Regions from separate parts of the Metallumcola ferriviriculae genome, predicted to be linked through region 2. Evidence: predicted binding sites of a transcription regulator. Region 2 holds the regulator's gene; the other holds the start of a gene.
The links. Region 2 encodes HrcA, which represses chaperone genes, less so after heat shock. Its sites were predicted from a motif close to TGTTAGCACTCANCNNNGNTGAGTGCTAACA; they were not measured.
Positions count from the first base shown of each region.

Region 1: a site for HrcA is predicted at 5,529-5,559, ahead of groES (co-chaperone GroES). Genes of this name have one in related genera too.

Region 1 is NZ_CP121694.1:3,461,549-3,473,906, reverse strand. It holds gene MFMK1_RS17160 (molybdopterin molybdotransferase MoeA) at 1-925, shown strand, start outside; gene MFMK1_RS17155 (molybdopterin biosynthesis protein) at 929-2,866, shown strand; gene moaA (GTP 3',8-cyclase MoaA) at 2,859-3,824, shown strand; gene moaC (cyclic pyranopterin monophosphate synthase MoaC) at 3,828-4,322, shown strand; gene MFMK1_RS17140 (MOSC domain-containing protein) at 4,310-4,750, shown strand; gene MFMK1_RS17135 (MogA/MoaB family molybdenum cofactor biosynthesis protein) at 4,743-5,237, shown strand; gene groES (co-chaperone GroES) at 5,595-5,882, shown strand; gene groL (chaperonin GroEL) at 5,917-7,542, shown strand; gene MFMK1_RS17120 (4Fe-4S binding protein) at 8,085-8,309, shown strand; gene MFMK1_RS17115 (2-oxoacid:acceptor oxidoreductase subunit alpha) at 8,302-9,444, shown strand; gene MFMK1_RS17110 (2-oxoacid:ferredoxin oxidoreductase subunit beta) at 9,446-10,264, shown strand; gene MFMK1_RS17105 (2-oxoacid:acceptor oxidoreductase family protein) at 10,314-10,889, shown strand; gene MFMK1_RS17100 (sigma-54 interaction domain-containing protein) at 11,031-12,358, shown strand, end outside.
Region 2 is NZ_CP121694.1:1,068,171-1,080,528, forward strand. It holds gene lepA (translation elongation factor 4) at 45-1,838, shown strand; gene hemW (radical SAM family heme chaperone HemW) at 2,006-3,139, shown strand; gene hrcA (heat-inducible transcriptional repressor HrcA) at 3,265-4,275, shown strand; gene grpE (nucleotide exchange factor GrpE) at 4,545-5,126, shown strand; gene dnaK (molecular chaperone DnaK) at 5,164-7,002, shown strand; gene dnaJ (molecular chaperone DnaJ) at 7,021-8,154, shown strand; gene prmA (50S ribosomal protein L11 methyltransferase) at 8,175-9,110, shown strand; gene MFMK1_RS05420 (16S rRNA (uracil(1498)-N(3))-methyltransferase) at 9,112-9,900, shown strand; gene mtaB (tRNA (N(6)-L-threonylcarbamoyladenosine(37)-C(2))-methylthiotransferase MtaB) at 9,857-11,152, shown strand; gene MFMK1_RS05430 (histidine triad nucleotide-binding protein) at 11,153-11,500, shown strand; gene rpsU (30S ribosomal protein S21) at 11,598-11,780, shown strand; gene MFMK1_RS05440 (GatB/YqeY domain-containing protein) at 11,793-12,242, shown strand.

The DNA of each region.
Region 1 (12,358 bases), 1.3 Mb from region 2:
TATGTTGCCGCAGGGGGCAAATGCTGTGGTGATGATAGAAAGAACAGCAAAAATAGACGACCGAACAATAGCCGTTTTTCGACCAGTGGCACCGGGGGAAAATATCTTAGAAAAAGGGGAGGATGTTGGTGCCAACCAGGTGGTGCTGAGACGGGGCACCCTGGTACGGGGACAGGAAATGGGAGTGCTGGCCAGCTTGGGGATAACTGAAGTGGAAGTCTTTTGCCTTCCCAATGTGGGGATCATTTCTACCGGTAATGAATTGGTCGAACCGGAAAAAACACCTTCTCCGGGACAAATCAGGGATAGTAATTCATATACCTTGTATGGAGCGGTAAAAGATGCCGGCGGGCAGCCGCATTTATATCGCTTGGTACCTGATCAGGAAGAAGAATTCCGCGCAACGATACTGAAGGCCGTAGAAGAAAACCAAGTGGTGTTAGTATCCGGGGGCTCTTCGGTAGGTACACGGGACTTAACCTTAAAGATACTTAATCAATTGGGAGAACTACTGTTTCATGGCATTGCAGTAAAGCCCGGAAAGCCGACCCTTGCTACCGTTGTCAAAGACAGTTCCGGTACAAATACCCTGGTGATAGGTCTGCCGGGTCACCCGGTATCTGCTTTTATCACATTTAGAAGATTGGTGGAACCGCTGTTAAAGGGGCATTTAAGGGAATTGCTTCCGCCGGCATGTGTTTACGGTAGACTTACCAAAAACATCCCATCCCAGGCTGGTCGGGAGGAACATGTACGGGTTCGTCTAATCAGCCAGGGGGAACAAGTACTGGTAGAACCGGTTTTTGGCAAATCAGGAATGCTTACTTCCCTTACGGCGGCTCACGGGGTTGTAACTGTATCGTTAGAAGCCCAAGGGCTGGCAGCGGGTTCTGAAGTAGCAGTGAAATTGTTTAAGGAGTTGTAATCTATGCGGAGAGTTTACCTGGAAAATAAAGAATATCAAGGTGCACGCAGTGAATTCGTGGCCCAATTAGAGCAACTGGGGGCGTTGGAGCCGTTGGCGGGGAAGTTAATGCCCATACGAGATTCATTAGGAATGGTTACAGCAGAAGCTGTAGTATCAAAGAGTTCTGTACCCCATTACCATGCTTCAGCAATGGATGGAATAGCGGTTCGAGCTGAAGACACCTATCAGGCCCGAGAAACTAACCCAGTGGTCTTAACCCTGGACGAGGATGCTGTTGAAGTGGACACCGGAGATCCGCTGCCTTCTCAGTTCAATGCGGTGATTATGGTAGAAGAGGTACAGTTCATTGATAACGGTAAAGTAGAAATTATCGCTGCTGCATCTCCGTGGCAGCACGTGAGAGCTATCGGTGAGGATATGATTAAAGGAGAAGTTATTATCCCCAGCAACCACACCCTGACGGCTCCTGATTTAGGGGCGGTGATTGCAGGCGGCATTAAGGACATAGAAGTACGGAGACAGCCCAAGGTAGCTGTTATTCCTACCGGGTCAGAATTGGTACCCCCGGGGGAAACTCCGGCACGGGGTGAGATTGTGGAGTTCAATAGTACTATGCTGGGCGGCTTATTTACCCAGTGGGGTGCTCTAGTAACTACATTTCCAATAATAAAGGATAAATATGAATTAATTCGTGATGCCATGGCCAAGGCAGTATCGGAAAACGATATAGTTATCGTCAATGCCGGTTCGTCAGCGGGGCGGGAAGACTTTACCGCGGCAGCTTTAGCTGAATTGGGTAACGTGGTGACTCACGGTGTGGCCATTAAACCAGGAAAACCGGTGATACTGGGTTATATTGATAAGACCCCTGTTATCGGTGTGCCCGGCTATCCGGTGTCAGCGGCTTTGACGGCGAAGCTTTTTGTTTACCCGCTGGTAAGAGCTTTAAGAGGCCAAGGAACGGCAGAAGGGGAACGGGTGAAAGCACTGCTCAGTCGGTCTCTACATTCTACTTTAGGTATGGAGGAGTTTGTGCGGGTACGTCTGGGTCAGGTTGGTGAAAAGTTAATTGCCGCTCCTTTGGGCCGGGGAGCTGGGGTGATTACTTCTCTGGTGAAAGCGGATGGGATGCTGGTGCTGGATAGGCTTAGCGAGGGCCGGCTAGCCGGGGAGACAATAATGGTGGAGCTTTTCCGCGATCAGGCGGAGATTAGGCGTACACTGATGATCAGCGGCAGCCATGACATGACTTTGGATATTATAGACAGCATAATGCGAGAGCGTTACCTGGGTTATTCCGTGGCCTCTGCTCACGTGGGTAGTCTAGGCGGTTTAGTAGGACTAAGGGATGTGGAGGCACATTGTGCCGGTACCCACCTGTTGGACCCGGCAAGTGGGGAGTATAATATAACTTATGTCAAACAGCATTTACAGGACAAAGCGCTATTGGTTCACTTAACCTACAGGGAACAAGGGTTGATGGTGGCTCCGGGAAATCCCAAAGGGATAAAAAATTTAAGAAGCTTAGCGCAAGAGGATATTGTATTCATCAATCGGCAGAAAGGGTCCGGCACTCGGGTGCTGCTGGATTTCAGGTTGAAGGAAGAGGGGATAGATCCCAGACAAATACAAGGCTATCGGCGTGAAGAATATACTCACCTTTCTGCGGCGGCAGCAGTGGCCAATGGTGCCGCGGATGCGGCGTTAGGAATACGGGCGGCGGCAAAGGCCTTAGGTCTTGATTTCGTTCCGGTGGACCGAGAACGTTATGATATCTGTATTCCCCGGCAACTGATGGACACTCCATTAATCGCAAAGATGTTGGAAATAATCCGAAGTGAAGAGTTTCGACGGCGGGCCAAAGCTCTTGGCGGTTATGATGCTTCTAATAGCGGCAGTATTATCTGGCTGCCGGGAGAGGAGGATCAGGATGCTTGATAAATTTGGCCGTAATATTGATTATTTGCGGGTAAGTGTCACAGACCGCTGCAACCTACGCTGCTGTTATTGTATGCCCGAAGAAGGGGTTGAGCAGCTTTCCCGGGATGAAATTCTCAGCTTGGAAGAGTTAGAACGAATAATACGAGCCGGCAGCAATGCTGGTATTCGGAGGGTGCGAATTACCGGTGGCGAACCATTGGTGAGACGCGATGTTAGTACGTTGATAAAAAAAGTAAGCTTGATGCCTGGGATAAAAGACATTTCGCTTACCACCAATGCTATTTTACTGGCTGACCTGGCCGAAGAGCTAAAGGAGGCCGGCCTGAAGCGGGTCAATATCAGTTTGGATACTTTGATGGAACATAAGTACAAAGAAATTACTCGACGCGGTAGCTTGGGCCGAGTGTTGGTGGGGATTGAGAAGGCCCTAGCTTTGGGGTTGACTCCTGTTAAGATAAATGTGGTGGTTCAGCGGGATTTCAACCTGGATGAGGTGCGGGATTTTATTCGTTTCACTGAAAGTGCGCCAATCCACGTGCGGTTTATCGAAATTATGCCCATGGGATGTGGTGGCGGGTTGAGTGATGAGTTTGTTTCCGCTGAAGAGATTAAAAAAATAGTTAGTGAGGACTACTCATTGGTGAAAGGCGAATTGGCCGGGGGCGGCCCGGCGGATTACTTCAAAGTGGAGGGGTATCACGGCACTGTAGGATTTATCCATGCTATCAGCAGACACTTCTGCGCTCGGTGTAATCGGCTGCGGTTAACTGCCGACGGGCGGCTGCGCTATTGTCTGCAGCAAGAACAGAGCCTGGATATTAAAGGCCCGCTGCGAAACGGTGCTGCCGAAGCGGAACTAGTAGAACTGTTCGGACAGGCGGTAATGCATAAACCTGCCGGATACCGCAGCAGCGAATGGAATAAAAATTCGTTGATGAATACCATAGGGGGGTAAAGGATGGAGCTTACTCATTTTGACGAGCAAGGACGGGCAAGGATGGTGGATGTCTCTGAAAAGGGGGATACCAGGCGGGTTGCGGTAGCGCGGGGTAGTGTAATGATGAAGAAGGCAACTTTAGAACGCATTGCCCGGGGACAAGTAGCCAAAGGAGATGTATTAGGGGTAGCTCGGGTGGCAGGGATTATGGCTGCCAAGAAAACCGGGGAGCTTATACCTATGTGTCATCCATTAATGCTCACTTCTATCGAAGTTGATTTCAAAATTAATTCACAAGAAACCAAGGTGGAGATAGAGGCCCGGGTGGGGACCACCGGTAAAACCGGGGTGGAGATGGAAGCACTAACGGCGGTGTCGGTTGCTGGACTAACTATTTATGATATGTGTAAGGCTGTTGATAAAGCCATGATAATTGAGGCGGTCCGGTTAGTGGAAAAAAGCGGCGGTAAAAGCGGGCATTTTAAGCGAGAGGGTGAAGAAGAGTGGGGAAAATAATAGCGGTGTGTACCAGTGAAAAGAAAGGTGAACGTAAGAAAAATGTAGGGGAAGCGGCTTTTCAGGTTAATCACGGCATAGTGGGGGATGCCCACGCCGGCGATTGGCATAGGCAGGTAAGCCTTTTGGCTGTGGAAAGTATTAAAAAGATGCAGGACAAGGGATTGGATGTAGGCCCTGGGGATTTTGCGGAAAACATCACTACCGAAGGCATAAAAGTAGCAAAATTGCCGGTGGGGACCAAGGTGAGATTAGGAGATGAAGTGCTCTGTGAGGTGACCCAAATAGGCAAGGTCTGCCATGACCGCTGCGCTATTTATTATCAGGCGGGTGACTGTGTTATGCCTAAAGAGGGGATATTTGTCAAAGTGCTTGAAGATGGGAAAGTCAGGGTAGGCGATGGATTGGTGGTGGTGAAGGATGATTAAGGTTGGCATCATTACCGCAAGTGACAAGGGTTCCCGGGGGGAAAGAGAAGATAAGAGCGCGCCGGTAATTAAAGATATGGCCAGACAGATAGGCGGGGAAGTAATTCATTACGTTATTGTCCCTGATGAGCAGACTGAATTGGTAAGGTCAATGAAGTATTGCGCTGATGTACTTAAGCTTGATTTGGTTTTTACCACCGGGGGCACCGGTATGAGCCCTCGGGACATAACCCCCGAAGCAACCATGAGTATAGTTGAAAGGTTAGTACCGGGGATCCCGGAAGCGATGCGTATGCGTAGTTTGGCGGTTACCGACAGGGCTATGCTTTCTAGAGCGGTTGCGGGCATCCGCGCCGAGACATTGATTATTAATCTGCCGGGGAGTCCCAAAGCGGTAAAGGAATGTTTGGATGTGATTCTACCGCCGTTAAAACATGGAATAGAGATTCTGCGAGGTGACACTGGAGAATGTGGTAGTAATATATAACAAATGAACTGCTCAACGCGCCACTAAATGGGACTTGGGATGAAATTTTTGAGATGATTGTATAAAACTTACCTTAATTGGTAATATTTTTTCATGAGGTGGTAACAATAAATAATGCCGTTCAGTGTTTTTTTAGTCAAAATCCCAGCTAATGTAAGATAAATAAAGATTTGCATAGATTTAACAAGGAAATAAGAGGAAATAGACTGTAAACGGGCAATAGTTTCGTGAAATGGCCATAGACAATACTTGCATAGAAGCCAAAGCTTGATTATTATTAGTATTGTTGGATGTTAGCACTCACTAGCGGTGAGTGCTAATAATAAATATCATATAATAGAAGGAGGGTTTGTTGTAATGAACATCAAGCCATTAGGTGACAAAGTAGTGATTAAGGTGTTAGAATCTGAGGAGAAAACGGTCAGTGGTATCGTTTTGCCGGATACTGCCAAGGAAAAGCCTCAGGAAGGCGAAGTTGTTGCAGTAGGCAGCGGTCGTGTGCTGGAAAATGGTGAAAAGGTAGCCTTGGAGGTTAAAGAAGGCGACAAGGTAATCTACTCCAAGTATACGGGCACTGAGGTAAAGCTGGATGGCAAGGAATACTTAATTTTGGCTGGAGAACACATATTAGCAAAAGTTCAATAAAAAAGAGAAGGTTTAATTTAAGGAGGGAATTAATTTGGCTAAACAGATTGTTTTCCGTGAGGAAGCTCGTCACGCCTTAGAGCGGGGCGTAAATGCACTTGCAGAAGCAGTAAAGGTTACTCTTGGTCCCAAGGGTAGAAATGTTGTTTTAGAAAAGAAATTCGGTTCTCCCACTATCACTAATGATGGTGTCACTATTGCTCGGGAGATTGAACTAGAGGATCCCTTAGAGAATATGGGAGCGCAGCTTGTCAAAGAAGTTGCTACTAAAACTAATGATGTTGCCGGTGACGGTACTACTACTGCTACTTTATTGGCGCAGGCTATTATCAGAGAAGGTCTGAAGAATGTGGCTGCCGGTGCAAACCCGATGGTCTTGAAAAAAGGTATCCAGAAAGCTGTAGAAAAAGCAGTCGAGGAATTGAAATCCGTCAGCAAACCTATTGAAAGCAAGGAAGCTATCGGTCAAGTAGCATCCATTTCCGCAAATGATGCTGAAATCGGTCATTTGATTGCTGAAGCGATGGAAAAAGTAGGAAAAGACGGAGTTATTACTGTTGAAGAATCCCAGAGTATTGGTACTTCATTAGATGTGGTTGAAGGTATGCAGTTTGACCGGGGTTACATATCTCCTTATATGGCAACTGATACTGAAAAAATGGAAGCTGTGCTTGAAGAACCGTATGTTTTGATTACCGATAAGAAGATTTCTGCTGTTAACGATATCTTGCCGGTACTGGAGAAAGTTGTTCAATCCGGTAAGGCATTGGTTATTATTGCTGAAGACGTAGACGGCGAAGCATTGCCTACTTTGGTAGTTAACAAGCTGAGAGGCACCTTTACTGCCGTGGCCGTGAAGGCTCCCGGTTTCGGTGATCGCAGAAAAGCAATGCTGCAGGATATCGCCGTGTTAACCGGTGGTGAAGTGATTTCCGAAGAACTTGGCTTGAAGCTAGAAAACACTACTTTAGAGATGCTGGGCCGTGCTCGTCAGATAACTATCAGTAAAGAAGATACTACCATCGTGGAAGGCCGCGGTTCTGGCGATGAAATTGAAAAGCGTATTGCTCAAATTCGCCGTCAGCATGAAGAGTCTACTTCGGAGTTCGACAAGGAGAAACTGCAGGAGCGTCTTGCGAAATTGGCGGGCGGGGTAGCTGTTATCGGTGTTGGTGCCGCCACAGAGACTGAAATGAAAGAGAAGAAGCTGCGTATTGAGGACGCTTTAGCCGCTACTCGTGCCGCAGTAGAAGAAGGTATCGTGTCCGGCGGTGGCACAGCTTTTATTGATATCTTACCTTCCTTGGATGGCATTGTACTTGAAGGTGACGAGATGACCGGCGTAAACATTATTAAGAAAGCTTTGGAAGAGCCGATACGTCAAATTGCAGCTAACGCTGGTGCCGAAGGATCTGTGATTGTAGAAAAAGTCAAGGCTGGCGACAGGGGTGTTGGTTTTAACGCTATGACCGGCCAATATGAAGATATGATTGTTGCCGGAATTGTTGACCCTGCCAAGGTTACCCGTTCTGCACTGCAGCACGCAGCAAGTATCGCATCCATGCTGCTGACGACTGAAACTTTAATTGCGGACATTCCGGATGAAAACGATAATGCTATGGGCGGAATGCCCGGCGGCGGAATGCCACCAATGATGTAAGATAAGATTTACTTCTAAACCCTATCCTTTTTCGGGATGGGGTTTTATTTTTTTATAATTATAGGAAAAATTTGTATATTTATGCGGAAGAAAAAGGCATGGAAAAAATTCAGCTACGTAATTGGCTCTCAAAATGATATTCGTATCAAAATGAGAAATCATTAAAATCAAGGGTTTTCAGTAATTCGTCTCATTTTGCGAGCTTACATACAGGGATACAATTTTTTTAAAAAGTGCTAATTGTGTATTGATGCCATAAAACCCTGTTATTCACAGTAGGCTACTAGTTAGTTTATTTCTTCGATAAGTCGCGCGGGAATGCTGACGCTGCGGCCTTTGGGCCCGCTGCTCCTTAGGTGAGGGAGAGTGCTTATTGTATAAATTTTTAGAATATGTTACCTTTGGCATAGATATTGCTTAGAGATAGTAGTGAAAGCTAAAGTATCCAAATGCAAGGGTGATGAGTATCTGAAGAGCTGCTTAAAGGTTGGTCTAAGAATTTATAGAAACAGTAAAATTACTAGAATTAGAGGTGGTATCTTATGGCAAGAACAATATCCCCATTAGAACCAACTGAAATAAAGGTGAAAAAAAATTGGTGTAAGGCATGCGGCATCTGCATAGCCCTTTGCCCCCAGCAAGTGTTAAAGGCTGATGAACGGGGCAAGGTAGTGGTTTCCTATCCGGAAAAATGTATCGGCTGTGGGATTTGTGAAACCCATTGTCCCGATTATGCTATCAGCGTGGAGGTGGGCAGCAATGACTGAGGTAAAAGACTTGGGCGTATTGATGCAAGGAAATGAAGCTTGTGCCGCAGGGGCATTGGCAGCTGGGGCAAAGTTCTTTGCCGGCTACCCGATCACTCCATCTACTGAAGTAGCCGAAATCTTAGCCGCCGAATTACCTAAGGTTGGTGGTAAATTTATTCAAATGGAAGATGAAATCGCCGGTATGGCAGCAGTAATTGGTGCTTCGCTGGCGGGACTTAAATCTATCACCGCTACCAGCGGCCCGGGCTTTTCTTTAAAGCAGGAAAATTTAGGATTTGCCATCATGACAGAAGTGCCATGCGTGGTATTGAATGTGCAGCGGGGTGGACCCAGCACAGGGGTACCGACTGCGCCGGCTCAGGGCGATGTGATGCAGGCTCGTTGGGGTACACACGGTGACCACCCCATCATTACTCTAGCTCCGGCATCGGTAAAGGAAACTTTTGAAGCTACAGTAAAAGCATTTAATTTATCGGAAAAATTCCGCATTCCGGTAATCCTGTTAATGGATGAGGTGATTGGCCATATGCGGGAGCGGGTGCAGCTGCCGCGGGCAGAAGAGATAGAAGTTGTTGAACGCAAAAAACCCGATGTAGGCCCTGAAAGCTATTATGCTTATAAAGATGATGAAACTGGCGTGCCGCCCATGGCTAACTTCGGGGATGGCTACCGTTATCATGTTACCGGCTTGGTCCACGATGAAACCGGTTTCCCCAGTAACAACCCTGAACGAATTAAGAAATTTTTGGATCGATTGCATAATAAACTTGCTGATAATGCTGACGAGATTATAATGGTGGATGAAACAGAGATGGAAGACGCAGAAATAGTAATATTTGCTTACGGCAGTGTCGGCCGGTCCGCTAAAAAAGCGGTGAAGGAATTAAGGAAAAAGGGAATTAAGGCTGGTTTATTCAGACCCATTACCATTTGGCCTTTTCCTGTAGAACGGTTAAAACAGCGCTTGGGCGGAGTGAAAGCATTGGTTGTCCCTGAGATGAACATGGGCCAGTTGGTGGGCGAAGTTGAAAGGGTAGCCGCCGGCAAAGTACCGGTAATTCCTTTGAACCGTTATGATGGAGAACTGATTACACCCGCAGAGATAGTAGCTAAAGTGCAGGAGGTGTTATAAGATGTTTTCCCAAATTGAGGAATACTATCGTTTAGAAAAACTGCCTCATATCTGGTGTCCCGGTTGTGGACACGGTATCATATTAGGTGCTATGACCCGGGCGATTAAGGAATTGGGTTACGATCAGAATAAGACCGTAGTGGTTTCCGGTATCGGCTGCTCATCACGGGCTTCGGGATATTTGGATTTTAATACTCTGCATACGACCCATGGGCGTGCACTTGCTTTTTCAACGGGAATTAAGATGGCCAGACCCGAGTTGAAGGTATTTGTGGTGATGGGGGACGGCGATTGCACCGCTATCGGCGGCAACCATTTCATACATGCCGCTAGGAGAAATATTGACTTAACGGCAATTGTCTTTAACAATAACATCTATGGTATGACCGGTGGGCAATATTCGCCCATGACACCGCAAGCTAAAAAGGCAACCACTGCACCATATGGTACTATTGAGCGGTCTTTTGATTTGTCTCAACTAGCCATTGCATCCGGAGCTACTTTTGTTGGCCGGGGTACGGCTTATCATGCTAAACTGCTCACGCAATTGATTGCTAAAGGAGCTAGAAACAAGGGCTTTTCCGTAGTCGAGGCAATCAGTCAATGTCCAACATCTTATGGTAGAAAAAATAAGCCGGGCGACCCGGCGGAGATGATTAAACTGCAGAAGCAGCAGGCCGTTAAAGTAAGTGCGGCTGCCAGGTTAACCGAGGAGCAAATGCAGGGTAAGTTTACCATCGGTGTATTGCATGATACACCAGCGCCGGAATACACCGAAACTTATGAGCAAGTTATCCGGCGAGCTCAGGCAAAAGCTTAAATTGGAGAAAATAGAATCTTGTTAATGTATAACTGGGGGAGGTTATATCATGCAAAATGCTCAAGAAATAAGATTAAGCGGTTCTGGGGGTCAAGGTTTAATTCTAGGAGGGATTATTTTAGCTGAGGCAGCAATTAAGGATGGTTTGAATACTGTCCAGACCCAAAGCTATGGTCCCGAAGCACGAGGTGGTGCCAGTAAGGCTGAGGTAATTATTTGCCAGGGTGATATTGATTACCCTAAAGTTACTGAGCCGGGAGTTATGCTGGCTATGACCCAGGAAGCATGCGATAAATATATATCAACTTTGAGAAAAGAGGGATTATTAATAATAGATAGCACTTTTGTGGAGCGTATCCCGGAAACCGGGGCAAAGGTTTATTCTCTGCCTATCACCAAATTAGCAAAGGAAGAGATGGGTAAAACCCTAGTTGCTAATATTATCGCTTTAGGCGCTGTCGTAGGTATTACAGGTGTAGTAACCAGGGAAGCGGTAACTGAGGCGGTATTGGCCCGGGTTCCCAAAGGGACTGAAGAACTGAATAAAAAAGCCCTGGCGCTCGGATTTGAGCATGCTGCCAGAGCAATCGAAAAAACTGCAGTTAGAAAAGTTGTAGCTGGATAATGGGGAAGGAGTACTCCTTCCCCATATTTTTTTTAATCCCCAAAAAATACTGCAGGATAATAGCATTTTGTGGTGAATAAAAAGGTGACTTATTAGTGTTCACGTTAATAGTATGTTACAAAAGGGGGAGCAGCTAGTTCGATGTCTAGGTTACAGCAGGTTAAAGAAAACGGACAAAAGGTGGCTGAAGCCATTGCCACGGTCTTGAAGGTAGATGTGGAAATTGTGGACCTAGACTTGGTAAGGGTAGCGGGGACTGGGAAAATTAGAAACGATGTAGGGTCTCGTCTGCGCAGGGGGCTTATTAATAAACATGTAATTAAAACCAGTAAACCGGTATTTATCAAGGACGCCGGGCATCATAGTATCTGTAATTCCTGTCCGCTTGAAGGGGACTGTTATTATATGGCCTCTATCGTGTACCCTATCAAGGTAAATAATGCTGAGGTCATCGGCGCCATGAGCCTGATCGCTTTTGATGAGGAACAGAAGCGAACACTTTGTTCCGCGCCCAATAATCATTTGGAATTCATCGGTCGGATGGCTGACCTGATTGGCAGTAAAGTAGCGGAACGGGAAATGGTAGCTGAAAAAATTGTTATGGCTAACCAACTGCAAGCCCTGGTGGATTCGGTGCACGAGGGTGTTTTAGCGTTGGACCAGGAGGGGGTAATTACCCACTTCAACAAATCAGCAGAAAAAATGTTTGGTATCAAAAAGAAAGAAGTTATTGGCAAGAATTTGCAGCATCTCATTCCGTCCGTGCCATTATTGGATGTTATGCATGGGGGTAAGGGCTTTTCTTCCAGGGAAATATATTTTAACTTCCAAAATAAGCAGCTGCATTTTGTTAGCACCGCTAGGCCGATTAAGGCAGAGGATAAGCGGATAGTAGGTGTGGTGGCATCTTTTAGAGATTTTAGCGAAACTCAACAACTTGCATACCAAATCGTAAACCGGCAAAACAGCATCGGTTTCAATAGTATAATCGGGCAGGGTAAGTCCATCCAACAGGTCAAGGAAAAAGCAAAGAAAATTGCCGGCAGCAATTCTACGGTGCTGATAGTTGGGGAAAGTGGTACGGGGAAAGAAGTGTTTGCCCGGGCAATTCATACTGCCAGTCCACACAGTCATAAACCATTTATTGCCATCAACTGCGGCGCTATTCCGGAACCGCTGCTAGAAAGTGAACTTTTTGGTTATGATGAAGGTGCCTTCACCGGAGCAAGGCGTGGCGGAAAGCCTGGGAAAATTGAGCTGGCTAGCGGCGGCACTCTGTTTTTAGATGAAATAGGCAATATGTCTCTTTACCTTCAAGCAAAGTTGCTGCGGGTACTACAGGAAAAACAGATTGAACGGGTAGGCGGAACAAAAGTTATTCCCGTGGACATTCGTATTATCGCTGCTACTAACAGTGATTTACGCAGCATGGTGGAGAAGGGGCAGTTCCGGGAGGATTTGTATTATCG
Region 2 (12,358 bases):
TTAAAGTCCGGTGCTTAAAGGTTATTTTTGAAGGAGTTTGATGTATGGACCGACAGGAAAGCATTAGAAATTTTTGTATCATTGCTCATATAGACCATGGCAAATCCACTTTGGCGGACCGGATGTTAGAACGCACCGGCGCCTTGACCGAAAGAGAAATGTCGGCCCAAGTACTTGACCAGATGGACTTGGAACGGGAGCGAGGTATTACCATTAAACTGCAGGCGGTGCGTTTGAAATATAGTGCCTCTGACGGTGAACAGTACCAGCTTAACCTAATTGATACACCAGGGCATGTTGATTTTTCTTATGAAGTCTCCCGCAGTCTTGCTGCCTGTGAAGGGGCCCTGTTGGTGGTGGATGCAGCCCAGGGAATTCAGGCCCAGACTTTGGCCAATGTTTATTTGGCTTTGGAGCATGATTTGGAAATAATTCCGGTGGTAAATAAAATTGATCTTCCCAGCGCTAATCCAGAAGCAGTAATCAAGGAATTGGAGGATATCATCGGTATTAACGGGGACGAAGTAATTCTTGCCTCTGCGAAGACCGGGGAGGGTATTGGTGAGATATTAGACGCTATTGTAGAGCGTATCCCATCGCCGGCAGTAGATAGTAATAAGCCGCTTCGGGCTCTTATATTCGATTCGCATTTTGATTCCTATAAAGGCGCTATACCCTATATCCGGGTTGTGGACGGCCGGGTTAAAAAGGGCATGGAAATAAAGATGATGTCCTCAGGAAGAGTTTTTGAGGTGAATGAAGTCGGTGTCTTTACTCCCGCTATGAAGATGGTAGATACCCTTTCCGCAGGTGAAGTAGGATTTTTAAGTGCTAGCTGCAAAGAGGTGCGCGACACCCGGGTTGGGGATACTATTACCACCGTCAAGAACGGTGCGGATAAGCCGCTGCCGGGTTACCGGAAGGCGACGCCCATGGTTTTTTGTGGTTTATTCCCGGTGGATAGCAATGACTATGAAGACCTGCGTGATGCTCTTGATCGTTTACAGCTTAACGATGCTTCCCTGGTTTTTGAACCGGAAACATCAGTTGCTTTGGGATTCGGTTTTCGCTGCGGGTTCCTGGGTATGCTGCACATGGAGATCGTTCAAGAGCGATTGGAACGGGAGTACAAGATCAACCTGATCACTACAGCGCCAAACGTTATTTACGAGGTAACCACACCCAACAACGAAGTGCTGAACATTGATAATCCAACGAATTTACCGGCCGAGGTAGAAAAGATTGCTGAACCTTTTGTTAAGGCTACTGTGATGGTGCCGGATGATTATGTGGGACCGGTGATGGAGCTTTGCCAGGAAAAACGCGGTCGCTATGAAACCATGGAATATCTTTCGGAATTAAGGGTAATCCTCACCTACTATCTACCGCTTAGTGAAATTATTTATGATTTTTATGACCAGCTGAAATCCCGAACCCGAGGATATGCCTCCTTGGATTATGAATTGACGGCCTATCGGGAAAGTAACTTGGTGAAACTGGATATATTAATTAATGGTGAAGTAGTAGATGCCTTATCTTGTATCGTTCATCGTGACAAAGCGTACTACCGTGGTCGCAACCTCACCAGTAAACTTAAGGAATTAATTCCCAGACAAATGTTCGAGATCCCTATTCAGGCCGCTATTGGCAATAAAGTAATTGCTCGAGTGACGGTAAAGGCACTGCGGAAAAATGTACTGGACAAATGTTATGGCGGTGATATTACCCGGAAGAAAAAACTGCTTGAGAAACAAAAAGAAGGTAAAAAGCGCATGAAACAGGTGGGTAATGTGGAAATACCCCAGGAAGCTTTCATGGCTGTGCTTAGTATAGACTAGAAATCAATTAGAGGGAGGTGTTTGATGTGATTAGCGGGAACTGCCCGTATTCTACTTCAGGCACCTTCTTTTCGATGTTTAGGAAATTAATGGCTTAGCTAATTTTTTTACCATACCTTTAAATGCCGAAAGGCATCCAATGTTTTTGTTCTGTTAGGGGTGAGTTTATGGGTATTTCCCTTTACATCCATATACCGTTTTGTACCACCAAGTGCCGCTACTGTGACTTTATTTCTTACCCGGCGGGGAAGTCTCACAAATTTAGTGAGTATATCTTTGCTCTAGGTCGGGAAATGGAATTGTTGAGTCGGCAGTACGGCCAGATTGATGTTGATACGGTCTATTTAGGCGGTGGTACTCCCAGTCTCTTGCCAGAAACTCATATCAAAGACATTCTTGCTAGGATAAATAGTTTTTTTCTGCTTGCCAAGAGCGCTGAAATTACCATAGAAGCTAATCCTGAAACATTGGATAAAGAAAAATTGGCCACTTATCGCAGTTTGGGTATAAACCGTCTTTCTATCGGTGCCCAGACCGCTGCGAATGACCTGCTTGCTGACATGGGCCGGGGACATTCATGGAAGGATGTAATTAATGTAACAGTATGGGCCCGGGAGGCCGGTTTTACCAATATAGGGCTGGATTTGATCTATGGTTTGCCGGGGCAGTCCCTAACCCAGTGGCGCAAGACTTTGGTCCAAGCGGCAGATATTCGCCCCCAGCATTTATCGGTCTATGGGTTAAAGCTTTCTCCTGGTACTGCTTGGGGGGATATGGAGGAAGCGGGCCAGCTAGTACTGCCGGGAGATGATGAACAGGCAGAGATGTATCTATTGGCCAGAACATTTTTGGCCGAGCGGGGCTACCGGCACTATGAGATTTCAAATTTCGCTTTACAAGGTTTTGAAGCGAGGCATAACCTGACATATTGGAAGTTGCGCCCATATTTGGGGGTAGGTGTAGCTGCCGCCTCTTTCATGGAACACACCCGCTGGACTAATAGCGGTAGTTTGGCTGAGTATATCTTAAATTTAAAGGAAAGAAAACTTGCTCGCGAGGAATTGTTATACCTTGATGATAAAGAAGAGATGATAGAATATATGATTATGGGATTGCGCTTGGTTGAAGGTATTAGCCGGGAAGACTTTTTCAGCCGTTTCCACCTTTCCCTTGAGGAAATATTTGGTAATAAGCTGGCTTCACTGACAGCCCGAGACCTGCTGGAAGAGAAACAGGGGCGGATTTTTATCCCTACGGAGGCATTTGCCGTGGCCAATGAAGTGTTTGTCGCGTTTGTTTAAATTAAGTAACAGGTTGTCCCTTGTAATAATGCCTCTTGACAAACCACTGGGTTAATGATACTTTTTAGGTGTAAAAACTTAGCACTCAACAAGCATGAGTGCTAACAAGAAGGTGGGAGCAGCGCATGGAGCAACGTAAAAAGGAGATATTAGAGGCCATTATCAAAAATTACATTGAAACGGCCGAACCTGTTGGTTCCAGGACTATAGCGCGAAAATACGAGTTGGGTGTGAGCCCCGCAACTATCCGTAATGAAATGTCTGATTTGGAGGAGCTGGGTTTTATTGAGCAGCCCCATACTTCCTCCGGTAGGATTCCTTCAGATAAGGGTTATCGTTACTATGTCGATTGGTTGATGGATTCGTACCAGATGAGCCAGGGTGAAATTGAATATGTCGGGAAGCGTTATGCGGAGAAGGTTGAACAAATTGAAGAAATAGTGGAACGCACTGGGCAGCTCTTATCGCAGGTAACCAATTATGTGGCTCTAGTCATGGGCCCGCAGCTAAAGAAGAATTATATCAAGGATGTTAGGCTAATGTGGCTCTCGCCGGGCCGGGCTTTAATGGTGGTTGTGTTTCAGGGGGGGATGGTGCAGCATCGGACCATTAAGATACCTGAAGACATTAAATTGTCCGACTTAGAGAGAATCACCAATATTTTAAATAGCAAGCTGGAGGGGCATGCTATCCAACAGCTTAAAACAGAAATGTTTCAGGAGATATACGGCGACATGGTACGGGAAAAGATGGTGCTGCAGCGAATTATGGGTGTGCTGCTCAACTATTCTCGGGAGCAAATTCACCTGGATGGAACTGTAAATATATTGAATCAACCAGAATTTCACGATGTGGATAAGCTGAGATTATTGTTGACCAGTTTGGAGGAAAAATCCATGGTCAAGCAGCTCCTAACCGGACATTCGGGAACGGGGTTAGCAATAAAGATAGGTGGGGAAAATAAACAACAGGGTATTGACCAGTGCAGTATTATTACTGCCACATACCATATCGACGGCGAAGCGGCGGGGACCATCGGGCTGCTGGGGCCTACCCGCATGACTTATTCTAAAGCGATAGCATTAGTGCAGTTGGTCACGGGTAAATTATCTTTGGTCCTTAAGGATTATTACTAATCCGTCGATTAACTATGTGACTGAGCAGTCTTTCGCTGCTCTACATATGCTATGGTAATGAAGTGCCGTTTAGTTTTGACATGGTATCTGGTAAAGGAAATATCAGGATAGACGCATACCACAATCTTTTTAATTAATGTGCGACAGTAAACATTATTGGTTATTAAATTGGGCGGGCGGCGGTTATCGATTTTTATTGTGGCCGTTATTCTAGTCCCTTATTTTTGCAGGCAAAGAAATAGGTATGATATTAAGGTGAGGTGATGACTATGCTGAAAGAGGATACGAATAGCACTAAACAAAAGGAGGATGATCTACATAGTTTAAATGAAGACGCTGGGGTTGGGGTGGAAGAGGAGCTACAGCAGGGACAATCAGACATTGACGACGATTCTTTTGATGCACATCAGCAGTTAGAGCAAGTGATTGCGGAAAAGGAAGAACTTAACCGTAACTTTCTCAGGTTACAGGCAGACTTTGACAACTTTCGTAAACGCAGCCGCAAAGAACAGCAGGAATTTATGCGGTATGCATCTCAAAGTTTAATAGAAAAATTACTGCCGGTAATTGATAATTTTGAGCGGGCGCTTTCCAGCGACGATTCGCAAAGCCAAAGTTTTAAAGCCGGCATAGAGATGATTTATAAACAACTTGTGGGTATTTTGGAACAGGAGGGTTTGGTGGAAATTGAAACAGAAGGGCAGGACTTTGACCCAAATTTTCACGAAGCAGTCATGCAGGTGAAAAATGATGAATGTCCTGACAATATGGTTATAGAAGTGATGCAAAAAGGTTATAAATTAAAGGATAAAGTAGTTCGCCCGGCCATGGTAAAAGTGGCCAATAATTAATCTAAATTATATATGACACTAAGGAGGTAGATATCAAATGGGTAAAGTAATAGGCATTGATTTGGGCACAACTAACTCATGTATGGCTGTAATGGAGGGCGGTGAGGCGGTAGTAATCCCTAACGCGGAGGGCAACCGTACCACGCCGTCAGTGGTGGCGTTTTCAAAGGATGAAGAGCGGCTGGTCGGACAGGTGGCCAAACGTCAGTCCATTACCAATCCTGACCGCACTGTTACTTCAATTAAGCGGCATATGGGTACTGACTATAAGGTGAAAATCGGCGATAAGGATTATACACCCCAGGAAATTTCTGCGATGGTTCTACAAAAATTAAAAACTGACGCAGAAAGTTATTTGGGTGAGAAGGTCACCCAGGCAGTAATTACGGTGCCGGCGTATTTTACTGATAGCCAGCGGCAAGCGACTAAAGATGCGGGTAAGATTACCGGCTTGGAAGTGCTGCGTATCATCAACGAGCCAACTGCCGCTTCTCTGGCCTACGGCCTTGAGAAGGGCGAAGACCAGACTATTCTGGTCTATGACCTAGGTGGCGGTACCTTTGATGTTTCCATTTTGGAACTGGGCGAAGGAGTATTCGAAGTGAAAGCCACCAGCGGTAATAACCGTCTGGGCGGAGACGATTTCGACCAGCGCGTTATGGATCAGTTGGTGCAGGAGTTTAAGAAATCTCACGGGATAGATTTGTCTAAAGATAAGATGGCCATCCAGCGTTTGAAAGAAGCTGCAGAGAAGGCCAAGCATGAACTGTCAAGCGTTACCTCTACTAATATTAACTTGCCCTTTATTACTGCAACTCAGGAGGGCCCGCAGCACTTGGATATAACATTGACACGGGCAAAGTTTGACGAAATTACCGCTGATTTAGTGGAAAAAACCATGGGACCCACCCGTCAGGCATTAAGTGATGCCGGTTTAAAAGCGGATGCTATTGACCGGGTGATTTTAGTAGGTGGTTCCACTCGTATCCCTGCGGTTCAGGAAGCGATTAAGAAAGTTCTGGGTCAAGACCCCCATAAGGGTGTTAACCCTGACGAATGTGTCGCTTTAGGTGCTGCTATTCAGGCCGGTGTTTTGGCTGGTGAGGTAAAAGATGTGCTGCTGCTTGACGTGACACCGCTCACATTGGGGATTGAAACATTAGGAGGCGTCTTTACGATCTTGATAGAACGCAACACTACTATTCCTACATCTAAGAGCCAGATATTCTCTACAGCGGCAGACAGCCAGACCGCGGTAGATATTCACGTACTGCAGGGTGAGAGGAAATTTGCTGCTGATAACAAAACATTAGGCCGCTTCCAGTTAACCGGTATTCCGCCGGCACCCCGGGGCGTGCCCCAAATTGAAGTGAAATTTGATATCGATGCCAACGGGATTGTTCATGTTACCGCTAAGGACCTAGGTACCGGTAAAGCACAGGATATTACCATTAAATCATCCAGCGGTCTTGATGATGCCGAAGTAGAAGAAATGGTAAAGAACGCTGAAAAATTCGCGGAAGAGGATGCCAAACGCAAGGAAAAGGTGGACGCCAAGAACCAAGGAGATTCTTTGCTATATCAATCCGAACAAACGTTGAAAGAGTTAGGCGACAAGGTTGAAGCAGGGGAAAAGGAGAGTATAGAGAAAGCCCAGGCAGATTTGAAGGCAGCTTTGGAGCAAGATGATATTGAAGAAATTAAGGCGAAAACAGAGGCATTGAACGAGGTGCTATTCACGCTTTCTTCCAGAGTATATGAGCAGGCACAACAGGCTCAGCAAGCTGATGAATCCGATGCCGCACAACAAAAGGAAGAAGATAATGTAGTTGATGCCGAATATCAGGAAGTGGATGAAGACGACAAAAAAGAATAAGACCAGTGGGGGTTTTCCATGTCCAAGCGAGATTATTATGAGGTGCTCGGCGTCTCCCAAGACGCCGACCCATCTGAAGTAAAAAAAGCATACAGGGGACTTGCTCGCCAGTACCATCCTGATGTTAATCCTGGAGATAAGGAAGCGGAGCAGAGGTTCAAGGAAGCCAAAGAAGCGTATGAGGTGCTGAGTGATGCCGATAAGCGGGCCCGGTATGACCAATTTGGTCATGCCGGAACTGATAACAATGGTTATGGCGGGTTCGGCGGCGATGCCGGGGATTTCTCCGGTTTTGGCGATATCTTTGACATATTTTTCGGCGGCGGTTCCGGAGATGGCCGCTCTCGCCGCAATAGTCCCCGCCAAGGGGCTGATTTAAAGACGCAAATGGAAATTACCTTTGAAGAGGCTGCATTCGGAGTGGAAAGAGAAATAGTAGTACCCAGGTTAGAAACCTGTCAGGAATGCGGCGGCAGTGGTGCAGAACCCGGCACTAAGCCGGAAACGTGCAGTATGTGTAAAGGCAGCGGTCAGATTCGGGTTGGCCAAAAGACTCCTTTCGGTGTCTTTCAGACAGTCAAGACTTGCCATAACTGTAGTGGCGAAGGAAAGATTAATAAAAACCCATGTCAGCAGTGTCGCGGCCAGGGACGGGTTCGCCAAGAGCGTAAGGTAAAGGTCGGGGTTCCTGCTGGAGTGGATAACGGCTCACGGATGAGGGTATCTGCTGCCGGTGAAAGCGGTCTTAACGGTGGTCCTCCCGGGGACTTATATGTCTTTTTGAAGGTAAAGCCGCACAAAGACTTTAGCCGGGAGGGTAATGATGTCATTTATGAACAGCCCATTACCTTTGCTCAGGCAACTTTGGGCTGTGACATTGAAGTACCGACACTGGATGGAAAGGTTAACCTTAAGATACCTGAAGGTACCCAGACGGGGACTAGCTTTCGACTTAAAGGAAAAGGTATTCCTCGGCTGCAGGGATATGGCCGGGGGGACCAGCATGTAAAAGTACGTCTGATTACCCCTAACCACTTATCAGACAGTCAAAAGGAACTACTGCAGCAGTTTGACCGCACTTGTACCAAGAAAAATCACCGAGCCAGGGAAAAAGGTTTTTTTGGTAAGGTAAAAGATGCGTTTATGGGCTAGAAGGGGCAGGTGTAAATTTTATGGAATGGCAGGAAATATCCATTACCACTACAGAAGATGCCATGGAATCCGTAACTGATCTTTTTTATCAGGCCGGAGCGGCGGGAGTGGTAATAGAGGACCCGCGCGTGGTTAACTCCTACTTGAAGGAGAAAAAGTGGGACTACTATGAGCTGCCGTTGGCGATGGTGGAAGCAGAATCAGTAGTGGTAAAGGGCTACCTGCTGAAGGATGACCGTCTGCCTCAATCCCTTCTGCGCATTCGCCAGGGTCTGGATAACTTGGCGGAATATTTTGATGATTACCGCGCCGAAATCGCTTTAACCGAGGTAAAAGAGTCAGACTGGGCCAATGCTTGGAAGAGGTTTTATAAACCGGTTAAGGTTTCAGAAAGAATAGTGATTAAACCAACTTGGGAACAATATCAGCTTGAGGGCAATGAAAAGGTTATTGAATTAGATCCGGGGATGGCTTTTGGCACCGGCACCCACCCTACCACTGTCATGAGTATTCGGGCTTTAGAGCAATATTTACCCACGGGTGCCCGGGTGATAGATGTGGGAGCGGGGTCAGGTGTACTGGCAATTGCCGCGGCCAAACTGGGTGCGGAACAGGTGCTGGCCATTGATATTGATCCATTGGCGTTAAAAGTAGCTGCAGCGAATGTGGAAATAAACGCAGTATCTTCTAGGGTGCAGGTTCGACCGGGCAACTTATTGGTAGATGTGGAAAGCCAGGCTGATTTAGTGGTGGCTAATATTATTGCTGATGTCATTATGGATTTAGCCGGGCAGGTATGGCAGAGACTTGAAAGCGAGGGCCTCTTTATTGCTTCGGGTATAATTGATGATAGAGGCGATGAAGTGGTTGAATATCTGCAAGCCAAGGGTTTTATTATCGAGACAGTGCTCCATCAGGAGGGCTGGGTGGCATTGGTAGTCAGAAAGGCGGACTAATATGCACCAATTTTTTGTTACACCTGAAGCAATTAATGGTGATATGATTGCCATTACCGGTGCCGAAGCCCATCACCTGTTAAAAGTACTACGCCTAGGTATTGGTGATAGGGTGACTGTGGCTGATGGTGAGGGTCAGCGTTTTGCAGCTGTACTGGAAACCATAGCCCCGGATGATGCTTACGCCCGGATTGAAACAACCCTGCCCACCGGAGAACCGCCGGTGGAAATAATATTGCTTCAAGGAATCCCCAAAAGTGATAAAATGGAATTAATCATTCAAAAGAATACTGAGCTGGGTATTGGAAAAATTATACCGGTGGAGATGGAACGCTCCGTGGTACGGCTGAAAGAGAATAAAGCAGCAAAACGGGCACAACGCTGGCAGAGAATAGCGCTTGAGGCAGCGAAACAATGCGGCAGGTCTAGAGTGCCGCAAATTGCTGCACCGTGTACGTTGACAGAAGCCCTGATGCAGCTGCCTCACGGTTGTTCGTTGACAGTACCATGGGAAGAGGAAACCGGGCATTCTTTAGGTCATTGGTTAGCAGAGCTTAAAAGTACTGCGCGTGTTGCCTACATTATCGGCCCTGAAGGCGGGTTGACGACGGGAGAAGTAGACCTGGCCCGGCGCCACGGTGCTGTTCCGGTAACCTTAGGCCAGCGCATTTTGCGTACTGAGACTGCCGCCATGGCAGTATTAGCTGTGATAATGCATCGGCTGGGTGATTTAGGAGGACAAGCAGGTGGTAAAGAAGGCAGCAGTTTATGTGTTAGGGTGCAAAGTTAACCAGCATGAAGGGGAAGCAATAAAGGATCTTTTTAATAATGCGGGCTATAAGATAGTATCCTTTCATGATCAAGCGGATGTTTATGTAATACATACTTGTACAGTTACTCATCTGGGGGATCGGAAATCCCGGCAGATGATTCGCCGGGCCGTGCGGCAAAACCCGGATGCAGTGGTGGCGGTCACAGGGTGTTACGCCCAGACATCACCCGGTGATATATTAGATATAGCCGGGGTTGATTTGGTTATAGGCACCAAAGAACGGTCGCGGATAGTTGAGTTGGTGGAGGAAGCACAAAAAGGGTCGCCCATAAGCTTAGTAGGTCCCCGTAAGGAGCTTACAGAGTTTGAAGATTTGCCGTTTGCCAGGGCTTCTACGGTAAGGGCTTTTTTAAAAATTCAAGAGGGGTGTCAGCAGTTTTGTACATATTGCATTGTTCCCCATGCCAGGGGACCAGTGCGCAGTAGACCCATAGCAGAAAGTGTCGATGCGGTAAAAACTTTGGTTCAAAAAGGATTTAAAGAAGTGGTGCTGACCGGTATTCATATCGGTGCCTATGGTCAAGATTTAACAGGAACCGACCTTAACGCTCTTTTAAAGCAGTTAATAAAGGTTTCGGGGCTTAAGCGTTTAAGGGTTAGTTCGGTAGATCCCAACGAAGTCACCCCCGAATTATTGGCTACGCTTACACGGGAGGATATCATCTGCCCGCATTATCATATTCCTTTGCAGAGCGGTTCCGATACAATCCTTGAGGCTATGCGTCGTCCCTATAATACCGCTTATTATCAGCGCTTGGTAACCGAAATTCGCCGGCATCGGCCTGACGCAGCAATTACAACGGATATTATGGTGGGTTTCCCCGGCGAGACTGATTCGCTATTTAGGCAATCGCTGGAATTTATCAGAAAGCTTCGCTTTAGTGAACTGCACGTATTTAAGTATTCACCACGACAGGGGACCCCTGCCGCTCGCTATAACAATCAGATACCTCCTGACGTTAAGGAAGCGCGCAGCAGGCAGATGATTGCTTTGGGGAAAGAACTATGGGCGGACTATGCCGGGAATTTTCTAGGGGCCCCTTTGGCGGTACTGGTGGAGCAGCAGGGAGATTATGGTGAAGGGCATACGCCAAACTACTTAAAAGTTCGTTTCCCGGGTGGGGAGAAGATGCGCGGCTCATTTGTTACCGTAGTACCAACTGAGACATTAGACGGATATCTCTTCGGAGACCCGAAAGGAGGTGCCTAAATGAGTGATTGTTTGTTTTGTAAGATTGTGGCGAAAGAAATTCCGGCGGAAATTGTTTATGAAGATGACCAAGTTATAGCATTCAAAGATATTAATCCAGTTACCCCTGTGCATATTTTACTCATTCCTAAAAAACATATCAGTGACCTTACTGCAATAGAGTCCGAAGATAAAGAACTTATCGGGCATTTGCATTTAACCGCAGTGAAAGTAGCAGAAAAAATTGGTATTGCCAAGGATGGTTTTAGGTTGGTAAACAATTGCAAGGAATACGGAGGACAGGTGGTTTACCATCTGCACTTTCATTTGCTTGGAGGCAAACAACTTGGCACCCGTCCTTCAGCATAGTCTTGACGGTAAAAGGGTAGCTGTAGTATAATTTTAAACTAGGTACAAAGTGTAATTCTCTTTGTGCCTCCCATGGTTGCGGAGGGGAGGGATAACGTTGGCAGAAGTACGGGTGAAGAAAAACGAATCCCTGGACAGTGCGTTAAGACGCTTTAAGCGTTCTTGCGCTAAATCTGGCGTGCTTTCAGAAGCACGTAAACACGAGCATTATGACAAACCTAGTGTAAAGCGTAAGAAAAAAGCAGAGGCGGCAAGAAAAAAGAAACGCCGCGTCAAATAAGGAGGGACGGGAATGTCCCTACGTGAAAAATTAGTTGCAGATGTAAAAATTGCAATGAAGGCTCGACAAGCGGGGAAGTTGGAACTGACAACCCTGCGCATGGTCATGGCGGCAATTAAGAACAAGGAAATCGATGCAAAAGTCGAAATATCCGACGATGACATCATTGAGATAATTGTCAAGGGAATTAAAATGCGGCAGGAGTCGCTCGTCGAATACGAGAAAGCGGACCGCGAGGACCAGGTAGAGCAGCTGCACCAAGAGATTGCCATACTTAAGCGGTATTTGCCGGAACAGTTGGGCGAGGGAGAAGTGCGCCGTCTGGCTGAAGAAACTATTGAAGCTGTCGGTGCCCAAGGACCCAAAGATATGGGCAAGGTAATGGGTGCGATGATGCCGAAAGTTAAGGGAAAAGCGGATGGCAAATTAGTTAACAAAATAGTGCAGGAGTTGCTATCATGATACCAGAGGCCTGGCATAATAATCTATGCCAGGCTTTTTCTAATATCCATATTTACTGCGGAAGAAACCCGGCGTTGGCGCTGGGAAAGAAAAAGTTAAGTTTGTCAGCAGGGCTC